DNA from 2 places in the Neobacillus sp. BF23-41 genome. Region 1 is predicted to be linked to the other one. Evidence: predicted binding sites of a transcription regulator. Region 1 holds the regulator's gene; the other holds the start of a gene.
What was found. Region 1 encodes LexA, which represses DNA repair genes until DNA is damaged. Its sites were predicted from a motif close to CGAACATATGTTCG; they were not measured.
Positions count from the first base shown of each region.

Region 2: a site for LexA is predicted at 1,125-1,138, ahead of AB7942_RS00030 (YolD-like family protein). Genes of this name have one in related genera too.

Region 1 covers NZ_JBGBPR010000040.1:13,757-23,632, forward strand. Annotated here, with positions in the region: gene tkt (transketolase) at 1-1,896, opposite strand, end outside; gene AB7942_RS28160 (DUF896 domain-containing protein) at 2,076-2,306, opposite strand; gene AB7942_RS28165 (YneB family resolvase-like protein) at 2,384-3,031, opposite strand; gene yneA (cell division suppressor protein YneA) at 3,044-3,367, opposite strand; gene lexA (transcriptional repressor LexA) at 3,525-4,148, shown strand; gene AB7942_RS28180 (hypothetical protein) at 4,720-4,974, opposite strand; gene glnA (type I glutamate--ammonia ligase) at 5,333-6,667, opposite strand; gene AB7942_RS28190 (MerR family transcriptional regulator) at 6,704-7,105, opposite strand; gene AB7942_RS28195 (methionine gamma-lyase family protein) at 7,230-8,501, opposite strand; gene hflX (GTPase HflX) at 8,516-9,775, opposite strand.
Region 2 covers NZ_JBGBPR010000001.1:1,007-8,033, reverse strand. Annotated here, with positions in the region: gene AB7942_RS00040 (recombinase family protein) at 1-316, shown strand, start outside; gene AB7942_RS00035 (anti-repressor SinI family protein) at 773-895, opposite strand; gene AB7942_RS00030 (YolD-like family protein) at 1,169-1,513, shown strand; gene AB7942_RS00025 (hypothetical protein) at 1,612-1,788, opposite strand; tRNA gene AB7942_RS00020 (tRNA-Arg) at 2,163-2,236, opposite strand; gene AB7942_RS00015 (YwaF family protein) at 2,301-3,044, opposite strand; gene mutS (DNA mismatch repair protein MutS) at 3,274-5,883, shown strand; gene mutL (DNA mismatch repair endonuclease MutL) at 5,897-7,027, shown strand, end outside.

The DNA of each region.
Region 1 (9,876 bases):
AACATCGCCTTCGTCACCAGTGTATTTGTGCCAGCCAAATGATGCTCCCACTTCAATTCCAAGACGCTTTTTCACACTTCTTGGCAGAACAGAGTCTTTGTACTCTTGAGATTGCTGCTCGAATCGATCCCATGAAGGCATACTTACAACCGAAACATGAACACCTTCTCCAGCAAGCGCTTTTTGAGCTTCCACTGCAAGGCTTACTTCTGATCCAGTTGCTAATAACAACGCATCTGGAGTTTCTCTTTCTGAAGGAGACACTACATATGCCCCTTTAGAAACTCCCTCGTACGCATTGGTATCCGTTCCTTTTAATGTAGGTAAATCTTGACGAGTTAAAACAAGTGCAGTTGGTTTGTTGGTAGACTCCACTGCAAGTTTCCAAGCAGCTGCAGTTTCATTACCGTCTGCAGGACGAATGATTGATAATCCTGACATGGCACGTAATGCTGCAAGCTGTTCAACTGGCTCATGTGTTGGTCCATCTTCCCCTACAGCAATACTGTCATGGGTAAAGACATAAGTGACAGGTAATCCCATTAAAGCTGCTAGACGAATGGCAGGACGCAAGTAGTCAGAGAAGACAAAGAATGTTCCACCAAATACTTTTACGCCGCCATGAAGAGCAATACCATTCATTGCCGCACCCATCGCAAATTCACGCACACCAAACCAGATATTGCGGCCTTCATACGAACCAGGCATAAAGTCTTTTGTATCTTTAATCATTGTTTTATTCGAACCAGCAAGGTCTGCGGATCCACCGATAAAAATAGGTAGATTCTTAGCAATACCATTTAATACTTCCCCTGAAGAAGCACGGCTTGCCAGGCTTTTCCCTTCAGGGTATACAGGGATATCTTTATCCCATCCTTCAGGAAGTTCATTATTTAATGCTTGTTCAAGCTGAGTAGCTAATTCAGGGTACTCTTTTTTATATTGAGCGAACAAATCATTCCACTCTTTTTCCTTTTTCTCACCATTTTCAACGATAAGTTTCTGGAAGTTATCATAGACTTCTTGCGGCACATGGAAATCTTCTTCAAATGTCCATTTATAAGCCTCTTTTGTAAGTTTTAATTCATTCGCTCCAAGTGGTGAACCATGAACACCTGAAGTTCCCGCACGGTTTGGTGAACCGTATCCAATTACTGTTCTTACTTCAATCATCGTTGGTCTGTCTAGATCGTTTCTAGCTTCTTCAAGAGCTTTTGCAATTTCTTCTAAATTATTGCCGTCTTCCACACGAACATATTGCCATCCGTATGATAGGAAGCGATCTTTGACACTTTCTGAGAACGACTTATCTAAGTCTCCATCAAGTGAGATATCGTTTGAATCGTAAAGGACTACCAATCGCCCTAATTTCAAGTGTCCTGCTAGCGACGCTGCCTCAGCAGATACACCCTCCATCAAATCTCCATCTCCACAGATACTGTATGTAAAATGGTTCACAAGTTCATATTTATCTTTATTATAAACACTTGCAACATGGCGTTCTGCCATTGCCATTCCTACTGCCATTGCAATCCCCTGTCCAAGTGGACCAGTAGTTGCTTCTACACCTTCAGTGTGGCCATACTCTGGGTGTCCAGGCGTTTTAGAGCCCCATTGGCGAAATTGCTTTAAGTCATCCATTGTTAAGTTGAAACCAGACAAGTGAAGCATGCTGTATAACAACGCTGAACCATGACCTGCTGACAAGACAAAACGATCACGGTTAAACCACTGTGGATTCTTTGGATTTTGGTTCAAGAAACGCGTCCATAAAGTATAGGTCATTGGCGCTGCACCCATCGGCATTCCTGGATGTCCTGAGTTTGCTTTTTCGATCGCATCAATGGAAAGCGTTCGAATGGAGGTAACAGATAAATCATCAATAGTATTAAACATGAATTACATCCTTTCCTAATCACAAGGTTACTAAATACATTTTCAATTTTATATCGCTACCGTTTTTTATTCAACAAATAGCATAATAATAAGAAACAAAAGTCACTATTTTTTTTATTTTTACACAAAAATAGTCAGTATATGTAAAATAGGAATACAAAAAATGTATTCCTGAACTTTTAGTGCAGTGTATTTTTTTTCCTAGCCTTGATTTTTTCCGGTGTAACGTCATTTCCTTCCGGATCAATAAACTTGGTGTTGGTAAGGGTATCAAGCATATTCGAACGAAAAGTAGCCAAATATTCACTTCTTAATTTAGTTTGCTCTTTCGCTTCTGTTTCAGTCAATCCCGTTGCTTTTGCTTTTCGTGCCAGCTCATTAATTCTAGCCATCTTTTCTTTTGAAAGCATTCAAAGACCTTCCTTTCAAACTATTTACATGACACCTGATTTTACTAAAAAAAAAACCTAATGACAAGGCAAAAGGTCTACTCTTCTTGTGATTCAATATATTCCTGGAATCTTCTATGAACAGTGGCTTTAGAAATGTTATAGCCAAAACCTCTAAGTGTAGCAGCTATTTCTGAAAAAATTAATCCATTTTTTCTTAACCGGACAATTTCTCCAATTGGAACTTCAATTTTCTCGCGTCCAGAGGATTCTCCGAGATTTTTTAAGTTTTTTTCTGGTTTATATCCATTCTGGACTGCTCGCTTCATTCCACGTTTGATTTTTGCATTATGTAGTTTTCGTTGGTACTCTTCAACCATACTTACGATGTTCAAAACCATGGAATCCGATTCTGAAAGCTGTAATTCTCCACTATGGGAGATACTATAAAGTTTAATATTTTCTTTTAATATGCAATGCAAGAGTGCAATTTTGGCGTTACCTCTACCGAGTCGTGTTTCATCCTGAATTAAGAGGGCTTGTACCTGCTTATCTCTAATTCGTTCTAATAATTGAAAAATCCCCTCACGATTGAAATCATAACCACTAGCCTTTTCTTTAATTACCCTATCAATCTCAAAGTGATAGGTGTTAGCTAGTTGCGTTAATTCCTCTTCCTGGCGCTTTAACGAAGATTCTTGTGTTTCCTTATTTGTGCTGACACGGCAGTATATAATTGCTTTCATAAAAATTCCTTTCTATTCACCAACGGCGCTTGCAAATTCATTCGTAGATGAGACTTCTTTACTCACCGGAATGATAATTTCTTCACCAGGAAAAATTTGATCATCATCTAATTCATTATGCTTTTTTATCCAAGCAACAAATTCCTTGTTTGATAATGAATGTTGACCCGAGAATTGATCAGAGATTTCCCATAGTGAATCTCCTTCTGTGATTGTAACCTTTAAATAATCCTCTTGCGCGTTCGAATGATGTTGGAATGATAATATGATTGAAAGTGAACAACTTAAAATAATAAGAGTAATAGCATAGGAGTATTTGTTCCATAATTTTTTCATAAATAACACCTCTATAAGAATGTATGTTCGATTTGATATTTTTATTATAAATCGAACGTTTGTTTGTTGTCAACCATATTTTCGAACTTATGTTTGTATAAAAAATGCGAACATGTTATAATAAAGTCAACATTAACCAGGCGAGGTGGATTTTATCATGGCTAAAATATCAAAGAGGCAGCAAGATATCTTAGACTTCATTAAAAGTGAGGTTAAGAGTAAAGGATATCCCCCTTCAGTAAGGGAAATTGGAGAAGCGGTTGGACTCGCATCCAGTTCTACTGTTCACGGACATCTAGCAAGATTGGAAAGCAAAGGACTTATTAGACGGGATCCTACAAAACCAAGAGCAATTGAAATATTAGAAGCAGATGTTGCTGCACATATACCAAGAAATACAGTTGTCAATGTTCCAGTGGTTGGGAAAGTAACGGCAGGACTCCCAATTACAGCGATTGAAAATGTGGAAGAGTATTTTCCGCTTCCAGAAAGTCTTGCACCTGCAGATGAACAAGTTTTCATGTTAGAAATCATGGGTGAGAGTATGATAGAAGCTGGGATTCTAGACGGGGATTATGTAATTGTGAAACAGCAGCCAACCGCTAATAACGGGGATATTGTTGTGGCAATGACCGAGGAAGATGAAGCCACCTGTAAAAGATTTTTCAAGGAAAAAGATTACATACGCCTGCAGCCGGAAAATTCTACAATGGACCCTATTATATTAAGGAATGTTTCGATTTTAGGTAAAGTTATTGGGGTTTACAGACATATTCATTAAGTTTAAGAGAGTTGGCATACACGTGCCGACTCTTTTTTTGTTGTGCTAATCAACTTCAAGCTGAAGAAATTACAGAAGCCGGGATTGAGTGGGGCTACGTGACCGTTCTAGAAGAACCTCTACGAGGTGGGGCACGTAGAGACTGTACGTGACCTTTCCGGAAGAATTCCTACGAGGTGGGGCACCTAGAGTCGGCCTACGACACCTTACCGGAAAAATTCCTACGAGTTGGGGCACGTAGAGGGGTCCTACGTGACCGTTCCAGAAGAATCTCTGCGAGTTGGGACACGTAGAGGCGGTCTACGTGACCGTTCCAGAAGAATTCCTACGAGTTGGGGCACGTAGAGGCGGCCTACGTGACCGTTCCAGAACAATTTCACAGAGTTGGGTCACGTAGAGACGGCCTACGTGACCGGTTCCAGAAGAATCTCTGCGAGTTGGGGCACGTAGAGACGGTCTACGTGACCGTTCCAAAGAAATAGCAATGAGGTCGTTTCCTGTTGTCTCTATGACAGAAGAGCTGCATTATTCAAACTAAAAAGGAGCAGCCATACGCCGCTCCTTTATCTTCCTATTTCGCTATTCTTGCTTGTATTTCAGATAGTTTCACCTTAAAAAGCACTTTATATACTTTCGTGTCCCCTTCATTAAAACTGGAATGTGTAACATACGTTCCTTTAAAGGTCTTGCGCTGTTCATCAAATAGAAAGCATTCCTGACCTTTTGTTCCTGATTCTATCAAACATAAAATAAGATCAGGCTTCTTATACGTCTTTTCTCGTAGTATTTCTTGGGTTAGAGCATTACAAATTTGCAGTTTATACAATTTAGAGCACCTCCCAAATGTTTACAACTTAAGCATATATTATTTAGGATTAAGTAAACCGTAAAAATTGTGAATTTTTAAAGAACATCAAGCACTTCTTCCTTTCTATTCTATTCCTATTAAATTTATTTAGAATGATCGAGGATGCTTAATTGGAAAAGAGCCATCGAAGGTATTGACGACCGAAGTTGTTGAGAAAGAGCAATTCGGGTCGTCAATCGGGCTTATTGGCTACCGTAATTGTTTTAATGGAACAAACCAGGTAGTCAATGGGATAGCATTTCTCACTGAGAGAATCTTAGCAAAGAAGCGCGACATAGAAAAACCCTGACGCTAGGCGCCAGGGCTTTAGATGATATTAATACATGCTCATATATTGATCGCGTTCCCATTGGTGAACGACTGTGCGGAACATATCCCACTCGATTTCTTTTGCTTCAACAAAGTGTTCCATAATGTGCTCGCCAAGACCTGACACAATTACTTCGTCAGATTTTAGTTGATCTAATGCTTGAGCTAATGTTGCAGGAAGATCGACGATACCTTCTTCGATTCTCTCTTCTTTACTCATTACATAGATGTTTCTGTCAACTGGTGCCGGCGGAGTTAACTTGTTTTTAATTCCGTCTAAGCCGGCCTTAAGAAGAACAGCCATTGCAAGGTATGGATTAGCAGATGGATCTACACTTCTTACTTCCACACGTGTACTTAATCCACGAGAAGCAGGAATACGAATTAATGGTGAACGGTTTCTAGCTGACCAAGCCACATAGCATGGTGCTTCATAGCCAGGAACAAGACGCTTATATGAGTTTACAGTTGGGTTTGTTACCGCTGTAAAGGCTGGAGCATGCTTTAGAATTCCAGCGATAAATTGACGAGCATTATCACTCATTTCTAGATCACCAGATGGTTCGTAGAATGAATTAACTCCATTCTTAAACAATGAAAGATTCATGTGCATTCCAGATCCATTGACACCATACAATGGTTTTGGCATGAATGTTGCGTGCAAACCATGTTTACGTGCAATTGTTTTTACAACTAGCTTGAAAGTTTGAATTTGGTCACAAGCTGTTAGTGCATCTGCATATTTAAAGTCGATTTCATGCTGACCTGGTGCAACTTCATGGTGGGAAGCTTCGATTTCAAAGCCCATTTCTTCTAATTCAAGCACGATATCACGGCGGCAGTTTTCGCCAAGATCGATAGGGGCTAAATCAAAATATCCGCCTTTGTCGTTTAGGTCTAATGATGGTTCGCCTTGTTCGTCTAATTTAAATAAGAAGAATTCTGGCTCAGGCCCTAGGTTAAAGCTAGTGAATCCAAGGTCTTCCATTTCTTTTAATACTCTTCTTAAGTTATTACGAGGATCACCTTCAAATGGTTTTCCTTCTGGAGTATAAATATCACAGATTAAGCGGGCAACTTTCCCTTTTTCTGCTGTCCAAGGGAATACAACCCATGTGTTAAGGTCAGGATATAGTAACATATCAGATTCTTCAATACGTACAAAACCTTCAATTGAAGAACCGTCAAACATCATTTTGTTATCAAGTGCTTTTTCTAATTGGCTAATTGGAATCTCCACGTTTTTGATAGTTCCAAGGATGTCTGTGAATTGCAAACGAATAAATTTCACGTTTTCTTCGACCGCTAATCTTTTAATATCTTCTCTTGAATACTTTGCCATTTTCTTACCCCCTATTTTTTAAAAGAAACTTCCACATTAATGAAAGAATCTTGACATATCTCCTTGACGTAAAGAGGATCGATTGTTTCGACCTAAATGCATCATTTCGTTGCGTAGCAACTTTCTAAGCTGTTCATCTGTTAATTCGCGCTTAGTCTTTTCTGTTTGTTGCTCAAGAATGTTTGATTGTTGCTCTTTTACTAGGAACAATTGTTTAATGCCTGCCATATTGACACCTTGATCAATTAAATCCTTAATTTCTAGAAGCCTATCAATATCATTTAAACAATATAGCCGTCTATTCCCCTCGGTTCTTGCTGGAGAAATCAATTGGTGTTCTTCGTAGTAACGAATTTGCCTGGCTGTAAGTTCCGTTAGTTGCATGACTGTTCCGATTGGAAACAGTGGCATGGAACGGCGAATTTCCTTTCCACTCATCTAATTCCTCCTCCCCTCGGGTTATTTATAATACTATTATATTTCGTGTTAGAAAAGTTGTCAATGATATGTTAGGTTTTCTTACATTAAAATTTTTAAAATAATTGGACACTTAGCTGTTCTCCTAAAATAATTCGATTAATCCTTTATCCGTTAATTGGTCTATGGCTAGACAAACAGCCATCTTTACATGTGCATAGGTTAATCCACCTTGTACATAGGCAACATATGGTGGTCTAATCGGTCCATCTGCGGTGAGTTCAATGCTCGCACCCTGAATAAAAGTACCTGCTGCCATAATCACATCGTCCTCATACCCTGGCATATAGCTGGCATGGGGTGTGACATAAGAATTAATCGGTGATGCAAATTGAATGGCTTGACAAAAAGCAATCATTTTATCTCGGTCATCAAACTGGACAGACTGAATTAAGTCCGTCCTTTTAGCATTCCATTTCGGAGAAGAATTCATGCCTAATTTCTCCAACATCGCTGCTGTGAAAACGGCCCCTTTTAATGCCTGGCCAACCACATGGGGGGCAAGAAAAAAACCTTGATACATTTCTTGAAGACTATAGAGGGACGCTCCTGCTTCGGCTCCTATCCCTGGTGAAGTCATTCGATATGAACATGCCTCCACCCACTGTTTTTTACCAACAATATAGCCGCCAGTCTTCACAATCCCGCCGCCTGGATTTTTGATAAGTGACCCTGCGATTAAGTCCGCACCAACATGACAAGGCTCAGTCTCCTCAACAAATTCCCCATAGCAATTATCTACAAATACGATCACATCTTGTTTAATTTCTTTGACAAACCTGATCATTTCTGCAATTTCTTCAACCGTAAATGATGGTCTTGTCGCATAGCCCTTGGAACGCTGAATGCCAATCATTTTTGTATTCGGTTTTATTTTCTTTGAGACAGCCTCCCAATCAATTCCACCTTGATTCGTCAGAGATACACTATCATAGGAAATTCCAAATTCCTTTAATGAGCCAACCCCGTTCCCACGAAGTCCAACAATTTCTTCAAGCGTATCATAGGGTTTGCCCGTTATATATAGAAGTTCATCCCCAGGTCGAAGAACGCCAAATAGGGCAATGGAAATGGCATGTGTGCCCGAGATTATTTGCGGACGAACAAGTCCTGCTTCTCCCCCAAAGACGTCTGCATAGACCATTTCAAGTGTATCCCTGCCATGATCGTCATAGCCATAGCCGGTCGACGGATTAAAATGTGAATCACTCACTCTTTTGTTTTGAAAGCTTTTTAATACCCGAAATTGATTTGTTTCGATTCTATTGTCTATTTCTTTATGTACTTTAGCGATTTGTTGTTCAACTTCCTCAACCATCGGCTGAAGCTTTTCCCCATTTTTTAACTGTTGAAACATGTTGTGACTCCTATCTATATTGTGAATTTCTTTAATTGTCCTGTAATTTGATGATCCTGAAGTGTATATCCTTTGCATCGATAGAATTGATCTTCTTCATCAAATACAAGTTCTCTTAATATTGTCTCATTTTTTAATAAAGAAAGCAGCTTTCCTTCAGTGGACGGAATCTGAACTTCGTAAGAATCCATCATTTCCATAACTACCTTCTCCATTTGCTGCTTCAAGGCTTGACGGTCCTCTGCATCAAATGCGCTAATAAACGCGGTCGGTGTATCAGCGGTTGGGACAAAATCTGAATGCTGTATATCTTTTTTATTATAAACTGTTATTTGCGGGATATCTTTAACTTCCAAGTCTTCAAGCAGCTTTTTAACTGTTTTTTCGTGATGGAAATAATCTGGGTTGGACATATCGACCACATGAAGAAGCAAATCAGCTTCCTTTACTTCCTCAAGCGTCGATCGAAATGCAGCAATAAGTGTTGTCGGTAAATCTTGTATAAACCCAACCGTATCGGTAATCAAGGCTAGGAAACCACTGGGTAAAATCAATTTTCGTGTCATTGGATCTAGTGTTGCAAACAATTGATTTTCTTCGTACGATTCTGCTTCGGATAAACGATTGAAAAGACTGGATTTACCGGCATTAGTATAACCGACAATCGCGACCTGAAAGGTTTTATTTTTCTTTCTTCTTTCTCTGTATCGATCCCTGTGCTGAACGATGACGGAAAGTTGGGTTTTAATTTCATCGATTCTACGACGGATATGCCGGCGGTCTGATTCTAACTTTGTTTCACCAGGTCCTCTTGTTCCTATCCCAGCACCCAAACGGGATAATGCAATTCCCTGACCCGCAAGACGAGGAAGCATGTATTGCAATTGGGCAAGTTCTACCTGTAATTTACCTTCTTTGGAGCGAGCCCTTTGTGCAAAAATGTCTAAAATGAGCTGGGTTCTGTCGATGATACGGGCATTTAGGTCCGTAGAGAGATTTCTTTTTTGACTTGGTGAAAGCTCGTCATTAAAAATGACTATATCTGCCTCAAGTTCATCCACCAGGACATTAAGTTCCTCCACTTTCCCTTTACCTATATAGGTAGCTGGGTGGCGCCGGTCCCTTTTTTGAACGACTGACATCAATACTTCACCCTGAGCGGTTTCTGTTAGTGCTCCTAACTCCTCCATTGAATAATGAAAGCGCAAATCAGTATCCCCATTGGTCTGACAGCCAACGAGGATCGCCTTCTCTTTCGTGTCTTTTTGTTCCATAAGGCATCGTTCCTTCCGTAATCTTCTATCTCCCATCATAACAAAAAAAGGTTGTATACTCTAATTTGCCCAACATTAGAAAAAACTTATTGTAATTTCCC
Region 2 (7,027 bases), on a different contig from region 1:
TATCAAACACTTAATTGAGCTTAGTGAGAAACTAGAGGAGCTTGGAGTCAATCTGGTGAGCATTTGTGACTCAATCGACACAACAACTCCAGTTGGAAAGGCTATGTTCAATATGATTGGAGTTATCGCAGAACTGGAAGGAACAAAAACTGATCTTGAGAAAGCCAGAGGAAGGATAGAGGTAAATCCAGAAGACCATCCAAGTGCATTGGATTTATACGACTGGGATTGGGAAATTGAAGGTATCACTAAAATGACTGGAGTCAGCGAAGAAGAACTTTATAGTATGCTGAAGGAACGTTCTGAAAAAGGTTAACCAAATTGGTTGACCTTCTTTTTTTGCCTAAGTCATTGGTTCACTGTACACAGCAATTTTTTAAGCTCTGTCCGTAAGTATTTAGCAGCGGAATTATTGAGCTTTTTATGACAGAATGTATACAATTTGTCGAGCAAATGTTCCTTAAGCAAAGTCTATTAATATACACAATCCCTAAGCTGACAATGGTTAGAAAGCACGTTCATGAATAATTCCAGAGTTTACATGTAAATAAAGTTGTTAGCTGCTTTTTTGTCTAAAATCTGACATTTTGTGTACTTCTCATTACACTAAAATGTTCGCAATCACAGTGTACATAAGGGTTCTCTTGACAGTGTGTTGGTCATTTTTTATGTCATATACGACAATAAATAAAAAAGTAAGTGAATAATTGTTTTACGATCGTACTAAACAAATCTAAATTAGATAGCTTAGAAAAAAAAGACCCTTGACGATCTAAGCAGAATGCATTAGGAAATCTCTAATTTTTTCGATAGAAATCCCTATATTTCGGGCTTCCAAAATCAGGTCTATCCATTCACTATCTAGTTCTTTTTCATTAGGTAAATTTGTATCCATCAATCCTCCTGAAATATTTTGATAGCTAAGCTACCATAGTGAAGAACCTTAGGCATGAAGCTTTGAAGCCCAATCTAGATGTTTTCCTTTACTGTATTAAAGCTTTAAAGCTTATAAGAAAATAGTACCATATTTGTTAATTATTAAGAATGAGAAAATTTCGACAATATACGCAATTTTGAATTAATATGCTGAAAAGATTTACAATGGATTTTTTTTATCTACATCCAGAATGTTTGTTCGTGTATGATAATAGCGAAGGAGTTGACCGTAATGACGATAAAAGATCGCGGTTTAATTAAATGGAATGCAGCGTCCTTTATGCCGCAAGTATTCGAGCAGCAGCGCGATATGTTCAAGGATCAAGAACGCCAGCCATGGCCGTTGCTAAGCAAATTCGATACGGAGGAGTTTGACCAGCGGATAGACTACGCGATAGAGTTCAAATTAGCGGTGAGGCTTTTACGGTATATATGGGAGGACGGCTTTACTACGGAGATGACCGGACATATACATCACGTGGATCCTATTACGCATCAGCTACGCATTGAAATTAAAGACGGAGAGTTTGAGCGGGTGGCGTTCGATAGTGTTGTCGGAGTTAAGGTCGTTGATTGATTGCTTTGCGTCACCTTAACCGGTGGCGTTTTTATTTGTACAAAAATTAAAGAAAGCCCTATGTTCAAGGGCCCAATTGTCGTGTAAAGTATCGATAATTAATTCTTAGAGTTTTCCTCAATTTTATGAATATACACGACACCGCTCGTTACAACTGAACCATTTGTTTCACCGCAATGGGGGCAATTAATATTCTCACGCTCTCTGCCTCCAGGGACATTCATTTCCGTAACTTGGAAATAAAACTCTTTTTCACATTTTTTGCAGTTCAACAAAAGACATCCCTCCGTGTACTTTTATTAGTAACTCAAAGTATACATTCGCCAAGTTGTAAGCGTTTTCCTTCTTAATATTATTCATTTGACGGAATTATAGAGGACATTACGAGTATACCTACCGGGGGTATATAATGGAAGGAACACGGTAGCAAGAAGCGCCCGGCGAAGACGACCGTCAATAAACTTACGTTTCATACGGTTTTAGCTCCTTCTGTAATTCAGCCGCAAGTGTCCTTCGTTCACCAGTCTACGTCCTACAGCGTCAAAAAACACGTCCTACAGACTACAAAAAAAAACGCCATGTCACCGCATTGTCACCGTATTGATTGACGGATGACAAACCGCGATACATAGCGCTTTAATAACGATGATGTCCCAGAGAGGATTCGAACCTCCGACCTACAGTTTAGGAAACTGTTGCTCTATCCTACTGAGCTACTGAGACAAATCAAATAGGAACGTTATTTATTATAATTTGTTAATTCTAAAAGGTCAATAAAAAGTTGAGATTATTGAATTGGCAGGTCTCTCGCCACTTCGGTTTTTTTTGCAGTCTTCTCACGGAAAATCAACCAGACGATTATACTAAGCCCAATTAATAGACCTTCTAGCGATAAAATGTACCATGGATAAGGTCCTAAAACATCTAATAAACTCGCACTGTCCGGTTTATGACTTAAGAACATATAATTTCCGTCGACCAGCTTATTGATTATCATAATAATCGGCATTAATACATTCAAAAAGATACATAATTTAAATACAGACCAAATCGTCGGTCGGTATCCCTTTGCCCATGTAAAATAAAGCGGCACCCAGATTTCCATCAAATGTGTATAAAAGAAATGGAAAAACCGAAAATGCGGGAAGTCATAATTTAATGATGGGGTTAATAACGCCTGAGATGCGCCTAATAATGCTGTGAATAATAAAACCTCATAGATTATTTTTTTCTTAGTTAGCAATAAAATGACGGTTAATATCAGACTAATGCTGCACAATTCTAATGGGATAGCGTGACTTACATCCCAACTTCCATTCACAATCATCCAAAAATGATAAGTCAATTCCATAATGATTAGTGAAACAGCGAACCCGATTTCCGTTCTTCTCCATTCAGTAGCCTTCAATTTATCTCTAAACAGGAATAGGCAGACTGAAACTAGGAGTAAGATAGAGATAATAACAAAGTGACTTGCAGAAAACATATCAAAATCAAAGTTTTTGTTACTGCGGCCAAACACTCCATCCATATTACCACCACCCTGTAGACAATATTCAAAACAATTATCAATTGTAAATTAATGCTAGTTTTACTTTAATAATTATATTCTATGGGATTTGCTTTTACTCCTCTTAAGAAATTTTAATTATTTCCTTTTTGATTATGATTAGGTTTTTTCTTCCTAATAAAGTCTTCTCGAATTATGGTATAATAATTTGTCGAAGAAAATCGAAAGACTTTATTTAGTGGAGGTCATTATGGCTGCATATACGCCGATGATACAGCAATACTTAACAGTTAAGGCAGATTACCAAGATGCCTTTTTATTTTTTCGTTTAGGCGATTTTTATGAAATGTTTTTTGACGATGCGATTAGAGCTTCGCAAGAATTAGAAATAACTTTAACGAGCAGACAAGGTGGAAGCGATGACCGGATTCCGATGTGCGGCGTTCCCTACCATGCGGCACCGAACTATATTGAACAACTTATTTCAAAAGGCTATAAAGTGGCCATTTGTGAGCAAGTTGAAGACCCGAAACTGACCAAAGGGATGGTAAAAAGGGAAGTTGTCCAATTGATCACACCGGGAACAGTGATGGAGGGCAAGGGATTAAATGATAAAGAGAATAACTATATTGCCTCGATCACAAGCTTTGATGACCAAACCTATGGTTTTGCCTACAATGATATCTCAACCGGCGAAAGCCGGGTTACGTTATTATCAAATAATTTTGACGAAGTTTTAAATGAGTTAGCCGTATTAAGTGCAAAGGAAGTCGTTGTCTCTAGCAGTTTTGACGCAGAACTACAAAAAAAACTTCGTGAACGCGATGTATTAGCGATTTCGTTTGAAGATAATAGTTCAATAGATATCAATTATTCGCATTTACTTCAAGATTTGAATCAAGAAAAATTAAAGCAATCCATCGCAAGACTTTTTAACTATTTATACCGGTCACAAAAAAGAAGTTTGGACCATCTTCAGCCAGTCACTACCTATCAAATCCATCAATATATGAAAATTGATTACTATTCAAAGCGCAATCTTGAACTTACGGAAACGATTCGTTCCAAAGGAAAGAAAGGTTCATTATTATGGCTCCTGGATGAGACGATGACCGCAATGGGCGGCAGGATGTTAAAACACTGGATCGACCGACCGTTAATCAATCAGAATGAAATTGAATCACGTCAAACCATCGTTGAAGTCCTGATGTCTTATTATTTCGAGCGTCAGGAACTTCGTGAAAAGCTGAAAGAAGTTTACGATTTAGAACGATTAGCGGGAAGAGTAGCCTTTGGCAATATTAATGCCCGTGATTTGGTCCAATTAAAGCGTTCATTAATGCAGGTCCCTTACTTGAAACAAATCCTTGCAGGCATGCAAAATGAAAAGGTGAGCCAAATTGCCGATCTTCTTGACCCGTGTGAAGAGATCACAGATCTATTGGAGCAGTCGATTGTTGAAAATCCACCGCTTTCCTTAAAAGAAGGCAATATGATTCGTGATGGATACAATGCTCAGCTCGATCAATATCGTGATGCCAGCCGGAACGGGAAAACGTGGATTGCCCAACTCGAACGAGAAGAGCGCGAGAAAACCGGTATTAAATCGTTGAAAGTAGGTTATAATCGTGTATTTGGTTACTATATTGAGATTACCCGGGCGAATCTGCATCTTTTAACAGAGGGTCAGTATGAACGGAAGCAAACCTTATCGAATGCAGAACGGTTTATTACTCCAGATTTAAAGGAAAAAGAAGCATTAATTTTACAAGCTGAAGAAAAATGCGGTGAGCTTGAGTATGAATTGTTTACTGAAATTCGCGAAATTGTGAAGGAACAAATCCCACGTCTACAGGCCTTGGCAAAAACGATTAGTGAACTAGATGTCCTGCAGTGTTTTGCTCAAGTAAGTGAAGACCGGCACTATATAAAACCGCAGTTTTCTATGGAAGGCCGGGTGGTTGTAATGGAAGGCCGCCATCCAGTCGTTGAAAAGGTATTAAACGCCCAGGAATATGTTCCAAATGATTGCTACATGGACAGCGAGCGCGAAGTCTTGTTGATCACGGGTCCGAACATGTCAGGGAAAAGTACGTACATGCGCCAAATCGCGTTAATCTCGATATTAGCCCAAATTGGCTGTAATGTTCCGGCCACAGAAGCGATACTGCCGATTTTTGACCAAATATTTACCCGCATCGGTGCCGCTGACGATTTGATCTCAGGACAAAGTACCTTTATGGTTGAAATGTTGGAAGCCAAAAATGCGATTTCAAATGCGACACAAAACAGCTTAATTTTGTTTGATGAAATTGGGCGCGGTACATCTACTTATGATGGAATGGCACTTGCTCAAGCCATCATTGAATATATTCACACCCAGATTGGGGCAAAGACTCTATTCTCCACCCATTATCATGAATTAACGGTTTTAGAGGAAGAACTGGATAAGTTAAAAAACATTCACGTCAGTGCGATTGAACATAATGGAAAAGTTGTTTTCCTTCATAAAATTAAAGAAGGACCGGCTGATAAGAGCTACGGGATTCATGTTGCCCAGCTTGCAGGGCTGCCGTCAGAATTAATCAGCCGTGCCAATGAAATATTAACCGCACTCGAGCAGTCTGATATCCAACCAGACAAGCCAAAAAAAGATGTGGTAAAAGTAGTGGAAGTAGTGGAGGTACAAGAACAACCTGCCCAACTATCTTTCTTTGATGAACCAAAAGAAGTGAAAAAGCAAGATCTCTCTTCGAAGGAGAAAAGAGTCATAGAGAAAATGAAGGAACTTGATATATTGGATTTAACACCACTTCAGGCGATAAACCTGTTGTACGAGCTTCAGAAAAAGTTAAAGTAGGGGGTGAATCCGAATGGGTAAAATTATTCAATTAGATGATGCCTTATCTAATAAAATCGCGGCCGGGGAAGTAGTCGAACGGCCTGCCTCTGTTGTAAAAGAGTTGGTTGAAAATTCGATTGATGCCGGAAGCACCGTGATTGAAATTGAGGTAGAAGAGGCGGGACTCGCCAAAATCCGCATTACTGATAATGGAAATGGCATCGAGGAAGAGGATGTTTTACTCGCCTTTCAACGTCATGCCACATCCAAAATCAAAAATGAAAATGATTTGTTCCGCATCCTGACTCTCGGGTTCCGTGGAGAAGCCCTGCCAAGTGTTGCCTCGGTTTCACGGCTCGAGATGAAGACTTCTACAGGTGAAGGTGCCGGAAATCGATTGGTGATTGAAGGCGGCAAAGTTGAAACGTTTGAAAAAGCATCAAGCAGGCGTGGGACCGATATCTCGATTACTGATTTATTTTTCAACACACCTGCCCGTTTAAAATATATGAAGACGATTCATACAGAGCTTGGAAATATTACGGATGTCGTGAATCGACTGGCCCTTTCTCATCCGGAGGTGGCCTTCCGCCTGATTCACAATGATCGCAAACTGCTGCAAACGAATGGTAATGGGGATGTTCGTCAGGTTCTGGCATCGATCTACGGTATGGGGATCGCCAAGCAGTTAGTTCCAATCACCGGACAATCGTTGGATTATAAAATTAATGGATTTGCTTCGATGCCTGAGGTAACGAGAGCCTCAAGAAACTATATTTCGACAATGATTAATGGACGATTCATTAAAAACTATCCATTAGCCAAGGCAATTCAGGAAGGCTATCATACCTTGCTTCCGATCGGCAGGTTCCCGATTGTGCTCCTTAATATTGAAATGGACCCTTTACTCGTTGATGTCAATGTTCACCCCTCGAAAATGGAGGTCCGCATTAGTAAAGAAGCGGAACTGAATGAGCTTGTCACTTCGATTATAAAAGAAGCGTTTAAATCAAAGATCCTTATCCCGACAGCATATACAGCAGTGAAAAAGGATGTACCGCAGGAAGAACAAACTTCATTGGTTCTGGATGAAGGTACAAGACCGGCAACTGATGAGAAAGAGTTTGAATGGAAACAACCAGTTGCAGCTGCAACTATCCAG